DNA from 3 places in the Marinomonas phycocola genome. Region 2 is predicted to be linked to each of the others. Evidence: predicted binding sites of a transcription regulator. Region 2 holds the regulator's gene; each other region holds the start of a gene.
The links. Region 2 encodes FNR, which switches genes on or off when oxygen is low (the NO sensors DNR and NnrR bind a similar motif). Its sites were predicted from a motif close to TTGATNTANATCAA; they were not measured.

Region 1 (3,282 bases), on a different contig from region 2:
AGTTGGCTTTAGGGATTGATGAACGTGAAGTGCAAGTCAATCGAATTCGTAAAAGCCTTTCGGTGGAGCATACATACGATAAAGATTTGCAGACAATGGGGGAATGCTTATTGCAAATTCCCATATTGATGGAAGAACTGACACGCCGCATGTCGAATAAAAAAGAAGCCTTACACCCGAGTAAATTTTATGTGAAAGTGAAATTTGATAATTTTCAACAAACGACGGTGGAAAAAACCTATCAACCTGGTGAAGAAGACACTTTCTTTAGAATGCTAATGAGTGAAGCCATTGCTCGTCAATCTCGACCTGTGCGCTTACTTGGGCTGGGATATCGGTTAAAATCGGATAATGCCATGCAAATGCAGTTACCGTTAGACGAGTAATACGTGTTGAGTGGGTTCATTTTTAAAATAGAGGATTAAAGAATGCCATTGTTAGAATGTGTTGTTGTAGAAACGTCTCCCTCAGTAGACAGTGCGGTTATTTGGCTACATGGTCTAGGGGCGGACGGACACGATTTTCAACCGATTGTTGAAAGTTTAGCATTGCCGGATGAACTAGGCGTTCGTTTTATTTTTCCGCATTCACCCATTCGACCTGTGACGATTAATGGGGGGATGGAAATGCGTGCATGGTACGACATTTTGGAAATGTCTATAGAGCGCAAAGTAGATATGGAAAACATAAAAGAGTCTTGCTCTCAAATTAATGAACTCGTCGATGCACAGATTGCTTTGGGTATTCCGAGTGAGCGTATCGTACTAGCAGGGTTCTCCCAAGGTGGTGTCATTGCGTATCAGTTAGGTTTGAATATCAAAGAGAAAATAGCCGGTATTATGGCTTTGTCTACTTACTTGGTAGAAGGTGATTCGGTTGTTGAGGCAAAAGACAGCATTAATGGTGAGACGCCAATTCTTATCCATCATGGAACCATGGATCCCGTTGTTCCTCCTTCGTTAGGCGACTTAGCTCGCGAGACTTTATTGAGTAAATCGTACCCTGTGACCTTGAAGAATTACAGTATGCCGCATTCGGTTTGTCCTGAACAAATTTCAGACATTTCTAATTGGCTAAAAGCATTGCTTGTTCGATAAGTAAGAATAATAGAAATCGAATTTCGTGACAGTTTAAAAAGCAAAGACTTTCTTATTTCGACTGATACAGATCAATGAATCATAGGGTTATGTTGTTTTGGTAGATTGATGGTTGATCTGTATCAATAGAGAAATGGGTGTAAGGACTAGAGTAAAAGCATAACAAACGAGGGGTTTAATTATGTTTTTTGATAATGTAGTTCTTGCTGGTGTCATGACAGTTGGTTTGATGTGTGCATTCTTGAGTGGCTTTGGATATATAGCGTATAAGGCCATGAAAAATAATAAAGGGACTAAGAAACACTGATGACGTTTTAGGCCGTTAGGGCTAGTTCGATCTTGGAAATACCAAGAGATTCACTGTAATGGAAGGTCTGCATAGTGTTAGAATTTAGACGAATGTGTTTTTAATTAGTTTATTGTTTAACTGTATGGGTTTACCGTATGTCATTAAGTGTATTTTTTCTGGGGTTAACGACTGGAGTATTGGCTATTGCGGCGTTGGTATTGCTTATCCTGCGTTTGTTGAGGAAAAGCCACGAACGAAAGCAATCATTAGAAGAAGCAGAAGAACGTTTTATTAAAGGCCGTTCTCATATTGTTGAAAGCATTCAAGTCTTGCTGAAAGTGGTTGGCTCGGAAGAGTTAGGATGGATGGAAGCTTCCATTCGTATCAAAGTATTATTGGATCAACTAAGCATTGATCTCTCGAAGCATGAAGAAATTGGTGTGTTCTATAAAGTGTATGCAGAGACGGAGCATATCCCAACGCATGACAATTGGAACGAATTACCCGCTTCAGCAAGGAAAAAATTTCGTGCTCAAATGCAACAGACGGAAGCAACGCACCTTGACGCGCTGAAAGTGGGCAAGAAAGCCTTACTTGAATATCCATTAATTTAATCAAATGAATCTTGTCATTTCGATCGCCGCCTGTTTCCTCGTTTTTGTGGGGCTTTTGTTGTTTTATATAAAATACAATCAACAGATCCCATACTATCGTGTCAATAAAAACTATTGCCTACGCCTTTTAGAACATGCCATTGCAGGTGATTTGCCCATCTCCGATTGGCATTTCTTTATTGGTATGACAGTCACTCATTCTGAGCATTTGGACGAGCTGAGACAAATGTGTGTTGATATTGATGAACAATATGTAACAGGAAGTCATTTGGTTAATTCTCAAGCTTGTGTATTATTCTCCAACGAAGGCAAAAAAGTGTTACGCGCACTGCTGGATGAATGGAAATTTAAGACGGATTTTGAAATATAGCCCTTTTAATATGATTGAATAGTTGAGACTAAAAATATGAATGACGTGATTGATCAAGGTGCGGGTATGGCACCATGGATAATGGGAATGATGTTAAACGTTGCAATTGCAGCGGTAATCTTTATTGTGGGTAAAATGGTTGCGGCTAAGATCGCCAAGTTTATTGAAGGCAGAATGCTTAAATCCAATGTTGACAAAGCGGTAGCAGGTTTTGCATCCAGCATTTTGTACGCATTGATGTTTGCTGGTGTTATTTTGATGGCATTGGGTCATGTTGGCGTAGAAACGACATCTTTTATTGCGATTCTTGGTGCGGCTGGTTTAGCGGTTGGTCTTGCATTGCAAGGCTCACTGTCTAACTTTGCTTCTGGCGTATTAATTATCTTGTTCCGCCCTTTTAAGGCTGGTGATTTTATTGATGCAGCGGGTCAAACTGGTATAGTTGATCGTATTGAGTTGTTTTCAACGTACTTAAAAACACTGGATAACCGCGTGGTTATTATCCCTAACTCAGCGATAACAAACGGCGCCATTGTTAATTTTTCTAAAGAAAAAACGCGTCGTATCGATTTGGTTATTGGTATTAGCTATGATGCAGACATTAAGTTGGCTAAAAAGATCATGAAGGAAATTGTAGACGCCGATACTCGTATCCTGAAAGAACCAGAGTGTACTATTGCGGTTTCGGAATTGGCGGATAACTCGGTAAATTTTGTACTTCGTCCTTGGGTTGATGCTGCGGACTACTGGACAGTAAGGGCGGATGTACTAGAAAAAATCAAATACACATTTGATGAGCAAGGCGTTGGTATCCCTTATCCACAAATGGATGTTCACCTTCACAAAGAAACGGAATAATTTCCTTTCTTAAAGACAATGTTTAGCTAAATAGGCATTGAAAAGTGATCTTTA
Region 2 (3,282 bases):
ACTGTGGGTTTCTTCTACGGGAGAGCCTATGAAAGCGCTCTGGTTAATGGTTGGATTTGGCCTAGGCACACTGCCAGCGATGCTGCTAACAGGCATATTTGCCCTTCAATTCAAAGCAGTTTGGGTAAAGTTTAAACTGGATATTCTTTCAGGTATTTTCTTGGTGGTTTTTGGCATATGGACAATACCTGCAGGACACCACGGGATGCATCATGAGATGGATCACGGACAAATGGACCACGGACAAATGGATCACGGACAAATGGATCACGGACAAATGGATCATTAAAGCATATAATGCAAAAAGAACCGATCGTGTATCCAACAGGCTTGATATAGGTCAGGTAAATATCATCTCTCAACCGTTATACTTTTATTAAATTCTTTAATAGGAAGGCAACATGCTTTGGAACTCAAAGTTAATCGAGAAATATAATTTATCTGGCCCTAGGTATACGTCTTACCCAACTGCATCTCAATTCAGCTCTGATATCAGTAAAATCTCATTAATAGAGAGAATGCTTGCTCCTGCAACCAAGCCATTAAGCCTATACTTTCATGTTCCATTTTGTGCCCACCTTTGCTACTACTGCGCTTGCAATAAAATTGTCACCAAGAAATATGATAAAAGCAGAGAATACATTGAGCTTTTAGATGAAGAATTACGCCTAAGATCTCTTATGATTCAAACAGAACAACCCGTGACACAACTGCATTTTGGCGGCGGCACTCCCACATTTTTATCTACTGAATCAATAAAAACACTGTTGGATAAAATCACTCAATATTTTACCCTGCTGGAGGATGACTCGGGGGATTACAGTATTGAAATTGACCCTAGAGAAATTGATGAAGAAAAACTCACATGCTTGAGGAAGGTTGGCTTCAATCGATTAAGTTTTGGCATTCAAGATTTTGATGAAAGAGTTCAAACCGCAATCCGTAGGTCACAATCTGTCGAATTGGTGACCAAGATTTTAAACCAAGCAAAGGAACTCAAATTCCACTCCATCAATTTTGATTTAATTTATGGGTTACCCTTTCAATCTGTTGAATCCTTCGAACGAACACTGAATATTGTTTTAGAAATGAGCCCAGATAGACTGTCTGTGTTTAATTACGCTCATTTACCCGAGCGATTCCCTTCTCAAAAACGTATACTAAATACGTCTCTACCCAGCGCAGAAACCAAACTGGCTATGCTCAAACGAATTATCGAAAGGTTAACCGATGCAGGTTACGTTCACATAGGTATGGATCATTTTGCAAAAGCAGAAGATTCTTTAGCCATTGCACAAAAAGAGCAGAGACTAAAACGCAATTTTCAGGGATATACGACTCACAAAGAAACAGACCTAATTGCCTTTGGAACTTCTGCAATCAGCCATTTTAATAATACCTACATTCAAAACCATATTGATTTGGTAACTTACCAACAATCAATAGAAAATGGACAACTTCCTATCGCTAAAGGCTACATATCAACGGAAGACGATTTAATACGTGAGCACGTCATTATGACGTTGATGTGCGATTACGAACTCGATTTTGCGTCATTTAAAAAGAAATTTAATGTTCCTTTTGACTGCTATTTTTCTAAGGAGCATAAAGAATTAACATCACTCGAAAAAGACAAGGTTATCATGATAGACAACCAAAAAATTCAAGTAACCGATGCAGGGAAATTACTTATTCGCTGTATTTGCATGATTTTCGATCAATATTTGAATAACGGTACTCGTTACTCAAAAGTAATTTAATAGAACAACTCGTTCAGGGAGTTTTTTATGTCCGCGTTACAACCTAGCCGTTTTAACAGCAAACTCACGTCACAATGCCAGAATTGCAGTCTCAGTGCCCTGTGCCTTCCAATCGCACTTGCTGATGAAGACGTAAATCGCCTCGATCAAATTATTGAGAGAAAAAAACCCCTTAAAAAAGGCGACTTTTTATTCCATCAAGGCGAAGTATTTAGCTCTGTGTATGCTGTACGAACAGGCACACTTAAAACCTTTAATATCACAAATAATGGCGAAGAGCAGATTACGGGATTTTACTGCCCTAGTGAGCTAGTTGGTCTCAGCGGCATAGATGGTAACGTGTATCCAATTTCAGCAAAAGCACTAGAGACCACCAGCGTTTGTGAGATTCCTTTTTATCACCTTGAGTCACTATCAAATCAAATTCCATCTTTGAAGAATCAAATTTTCAAAGTCATGAGCCGTAAAATTTGTGACGATCAACAAATGATGGTTCTACTGGGCAAAAAAAATGCGGATGAAAAAGTCGCGTCTTTATTGATGAACCTAAGCGGGCGCTTTAAACGCAGAGGTTACTCTGCTACATCCTTTAGGTTGTCTATGTCTCGAGGGGAAATTGGTAATTACCTTGGCTTAGCTGTGGAAACGGTCAGTCGTGTAATGACAAGATTCCAAAGAAGCGAAATCATTCGGGTAGACGGAAAAGAGATCACTATTATAGACTTACGAGCCATGCAAAAACTCATCGGAATTGCAGAAGATTGTGCTAAAATTGAGGCTGTTTAACACAACCACCTAAGGCGCTACATTTTATGCTTTATGATGATTTCTACATTAAATCACTGATTCAAACTATTGAAAATTGGCCAAAAGAAGGCATTAGCTTCAGAGACATCACACCGATTTTCACTGACCCTAAAGGAATGAGAATGGTTGTCGACGCTTATGTACATCGCTATATAGACTCCGACATCACTCACATTGCTTGCATCGATGCCCGTGGCTTTTTAATCGCAGCCGTTCTTGCTTATGAATTACAAAAACCACTTATTTTAATTCGCAAAAAAGGCAAGCTACCAGGAAAAACCGTTTCTCAACGCTATTCTCTAGAATACGGAGAAGCAGAGCTGGAAATTCAAGAAGGCGCTGTACAAGAAGGGAATCACGTATTGTTGTTTGATGACTTAATAGCGACCGGCGGAACTCTGTTCGCAGCAATTTCGCTACTAACCTCTCAAGGTGCAAGCATAAAAGAAGTAGCGGCCATTATTGATTTACCTGACTTACAAGGCAGCCAGAAAATTAGAGACTCAGAAATACCTGTTTTCAGTTTATGTGCTTTTGATGGTAAATAAAAAAAGGTGTCTAAGACACCTTTTTTATTTCAATCGTTTTTTTAAAGATCCAACGATATACCTAAGCCAAAACTTTTATTCATTTTATGATTGCTATCAAATTTACTGAAATCGATACTCGTTAAACCATAACGAACAAACACTTTTGCATTACGTAACGTTCGATA
Region 3 (3,282 bases), on a different contig from region 2:
GATGCCGTGATGGCATTTTCTGGTACACCTTGCACAAGCGACCCCAGTAAAATGCCCTGACAAAACGCGACAATGGTTGAGCCTGCACTAAATGCAATGTCCCACCAAGGTTTTGATCGGTCAGATTTAAAGCGATATTCAAAAGCAACGCCACGAAATATCAATGCAAACAACATGATCATTATTGGCAAATAAAACATGGATAAAATGCTGGCGTAAGCAGCAGGAAAGGCCGCAAATAAAATAACGCCACCAAATACCAACCATGTTTCGTTACCATCCCAAACATGAGAAATAGAACGCATTAAATGGTCGCGTTGATCTTGTTCTTCGAACCATGGAAACAAGATGCCAATACCCAGGTCAAACCCATCAAGTAAAACATACATAAAGATGGCAAAACCCAGAATGAGGAAGTAAAAAAAGGCTAAGTCCATTACTTGTCTCCTTGTTCAGATTTGTTTAGGGTTTTTACCCAAGCTAAGGCATACCCCGGCGCTTTCATACCAATCATTTGCTTTTCTAGTGCTTCCATACTTGGAGGGCCTTTTTTAATGAGTTTGCGCATAAAGTAAAGATACACACCAAATAACAAGGTATAGATGATCACAAATAAAGTCAGTGAAAAGAGCACTCTTTCTGGAGGTAGGGGCGACACAACATCGATGGTCCTTACTAACCCCTGAACAAGCCAAGGCTGGCGTCCAATCTCTACAACATACCAACCAGCGAGTACCGCAATCACACCTGTTGGGGTGAATAGAGTGACAATGAAAAGAAATACCTTGTTGCTATACAGTGCGCCTTTTCGTCTTAAAATAAGTGCAAACAGAGCAATGCCAATCATGCCAAAACCAATGCCAACCATCACTCTGAATGACCAGAAGACAAGAGGAACGTTTGGACGATCTTCCGGTGGAACCGATTTAAGCCCTTGTACCGCGCCATCCCATGAATGCGTCAGAATCAGGCTTCCTAAATTGGGGATGCCGATCTCTGCATGGTTTTTTTCTGCTTCCATATCGGGCAATGCGAATAAAAGTAATGGCACATTTTTTTCTTCAGCGGGCCATATACCCTCCATAGCCGCCAATTTTATAGGTTGATGCTCTTGTACATTTAAGCCGTGCAAATCGCCAATATAGGCTTGTAACGGAGTGAGTATAAGGGCAATCCACATACACATGGACAATCCTTTTTTCGCCATGTTTTGATGTTGTTTCTTTAATAAGTAACAAGCACATACACCTGCAACAACAAATGTTGCAGTGATAAAGCTGGCTGTAAGCATGTGAGTAAAGCGATAAGGCATTGAAGGGTTAAATATGACGTCAAACCAACTGGCGACTTCAAATTTTCCGTCAACAATAATGTGACCCGCAGGTGTGTGCATCCATGAATTTGCAACGATGATCCAAAAAGCCGATATCCAAGTTCCTAAAGTGACGACAAGAGTGGAGATGTAATGCATTTTTGGACTGACTCGCTGCCAACCAAATAGCATAACTCCGAGGAAACCCGCTTCAAGAAAGAATGCGGTTAGCACTTCGTATGCCATTAATGGGCCTAATACAGCACCGGTCAACTCGGAAAAAACCGAAAAATTTGTGCCAAATTCATAAGACAAAACAATGCCTGAGACAACCCCCATACCAAAGGTAATCGCAAAGGGTTTTATCCAAAACTTAGCTAATTGAAGGTAATACGGATTATGGGTTTTGAGCCATAACCCCTCCCAAATCGCAATTAACGTGGCTAATCCAATCGTGATGCTTGGGAAAATAATGTGAAAGCTAACAGTAAAAGCAAATTGGACTCGAGATAAAATGGCAACATCTAGTTCCATAGTATGACCTGCTTATTAAGTGAAACGGTAACGTATGACATGTAGAAATACAGCTCTTTTTTATGACTTCTTATTTCGAATGGCGGCAACAAGGTTAGGTAAAAGTGCTAAGCAGACAATGCTGCTAATTGTGATGACTTCCATCAGTAAAATGTCGTTGTTCATAGTGGATTACCCTGTAAGTAAGAAAAGCTTGAGTTGGATCAATTTTTGTATACACACTAAAAGCAAAACTTAGGCCAAACTCCAAAATGGTTCTAATCGACTGAATTTAAAGGTTTTTAATTTTTTCTGACAAAGTGTGTAAACTTGGTTTACGCTTAATCCACAATTGATTTTTTGACTGTCAACGAGGTTTACATATTGTCTCTGTCGTTTTTTTTTGAAATTGCTATGCTAATGACCAGCGCTATTGGTTGTTTAGTCGCTGGGTGGATCGTGTGGCGAGCACGACAGCAGCGAGATTTACAAGCGTTATCTGGCTTTGCCATTATGATGGCGATTTGGTGTTTGGGGCACAGTGCTTTATTCCATGATTTTTCTGATTTGGGAGTTCAACTGATTTTAGCGAACCCTTTAATGCCAACTTTTTTCCTGCATTTTTCAACCGCGTTTGTAAAAACGGGTATTACGTCTCCTACATGGTTATCTCTTCTGTATAAGCGTCTTCCTTGGGTTTATGTTGTCAGTACTTCTGTTGTGCTACTAAGTTGGTTTGTTGATGCTGGCGGAGTAAGTTCATCAGAAACAATGGAGGTATTTTTTGTTTTTACGGACTCGGGGTGGTTTAACTTAATTTATACCGTCTTTATTGGTGTGTTCGCCCATGCGGTTTTGCTCTTTGGTTGGCGTAAGCACAAAGGTAATAAGAAGCGATCCATTTTGGTTATTTTTGGTGTGGCGGCTTGGGGACTCACATTGGCGACTAGCTTTGTGTTCCCTTCTTTTGGTATTAATTGGTTTCCTTACCCTATGCTGCTGTTGCCTTCGTACCTTTTACTGCTCGTGTATGCCGTATTGCGTTATAAAATTCTATCCGTCAATGCGTTTGCCAATAGGGCTTTGCTTTGGTTGGCTATGATGATTGTTGTGTTATGCGTGATGGCTTTGGTCAGTGTGGTTTCAGGGCGCTTGGGTTTGCAGGCATTAGCAAATGTTCCTAGTTGGCAATTATGGCTTTACTCAATGGTTATTTTGCTAGTGGGGACCTTTACTTATTCTCCGTTAAATCGTTTGGTTGCGCGTTTAGTTTACCCTGGTACAGAGTTGAGTGAATCGGCGCTTGAGTCTTGGTCAAACTTACTTAAAGAGTCAACAGATTGGCATGAGTTAGTGAACACTGGAGAAGGGATATTAGGGCAACAGTTAGGCCAAAAAGTCATTGTGACCATTAATGCCGATGACGTATTTAGTGAACAGGAAAAAGATAATTTTGA

Region 1: the regulator FNR is predicted to act here: its motif matches at 1,210-1,223, upstream of ccoM (cytochrome c oxidase subunit CcoM).
Region 3: the regulator FNR is predicted to act here: its motif matches at 2,040-2,053, upstream of ACMUMJ_RS14245 (cytochrome ubiquinol oxidase subunit I).

What each region holds. Positions count from the first base shown of each region.
Region 1 is NZ_JBLIXL010000021.1:961-4,242, reverse strand. Features, by position in the region: gene dinB (DNA polymerase IV) at 1-386, shown strand, start outside; gene ACMUMJ_RS13495 (alpha/beta hydrolase) at 429-1,097, shown strand; gene ccoM (cytochrome c oxidase subunit CcoM) at 1,279-1,404, shown strand; gene ACMUMJ_RS13485 (DUF2489 domain-containing protein) at 1,542-2,000, shown strand; gene ACMUMJ_RS13480 (hypothetical protein) at 2,005-2,370, shown strand; gene ACMUMJ_RS13475 (mechanosensitive ion channel family protein) at 2,407-3,228, shown strand.
Region 2 is NZ_JBLIXL010000011.1:73,636-76,917, forward strand. Features, by position in the region: gene ACMUMJ_RS10055 (sulfite exporter TauE/SafE family protein) at 1-289, shown strand, start outside; gene hemN (oxygen-independent coproporphyrinogen III oxidase) at 402-1,760, shown strand; gene ACMUMJ_RS10065 (fumarate/nitrate reduction transcriptional regulator Fnr) at 1,788-2,546, shown strand; gene ACMUMJ_RS10070 (adenine phosphoribosyltransferase) at 2,573-3,115, shown strand; gene ACMUMJ_RS10075 (YfaZ family outer membrane protein) at 3,157-3,282, opposite strand, start outside.
Region 3 is NZ_JBLIXL010000023.1:37,210-40,491, forward strand. Features, by position in the region: gene cydB (cytochrome d ubiquinol oxidase subunit II) at 1-437, opposite strand, end outside; gene ACMUMJ_RS14245 (cytochrome ubiquinol oxidase subunit I) at 437-1,846, opposite strand; gene ACMUMJ_RS14250 (ATP-binding protein) at 2,210-3,282, shown strand, end outside.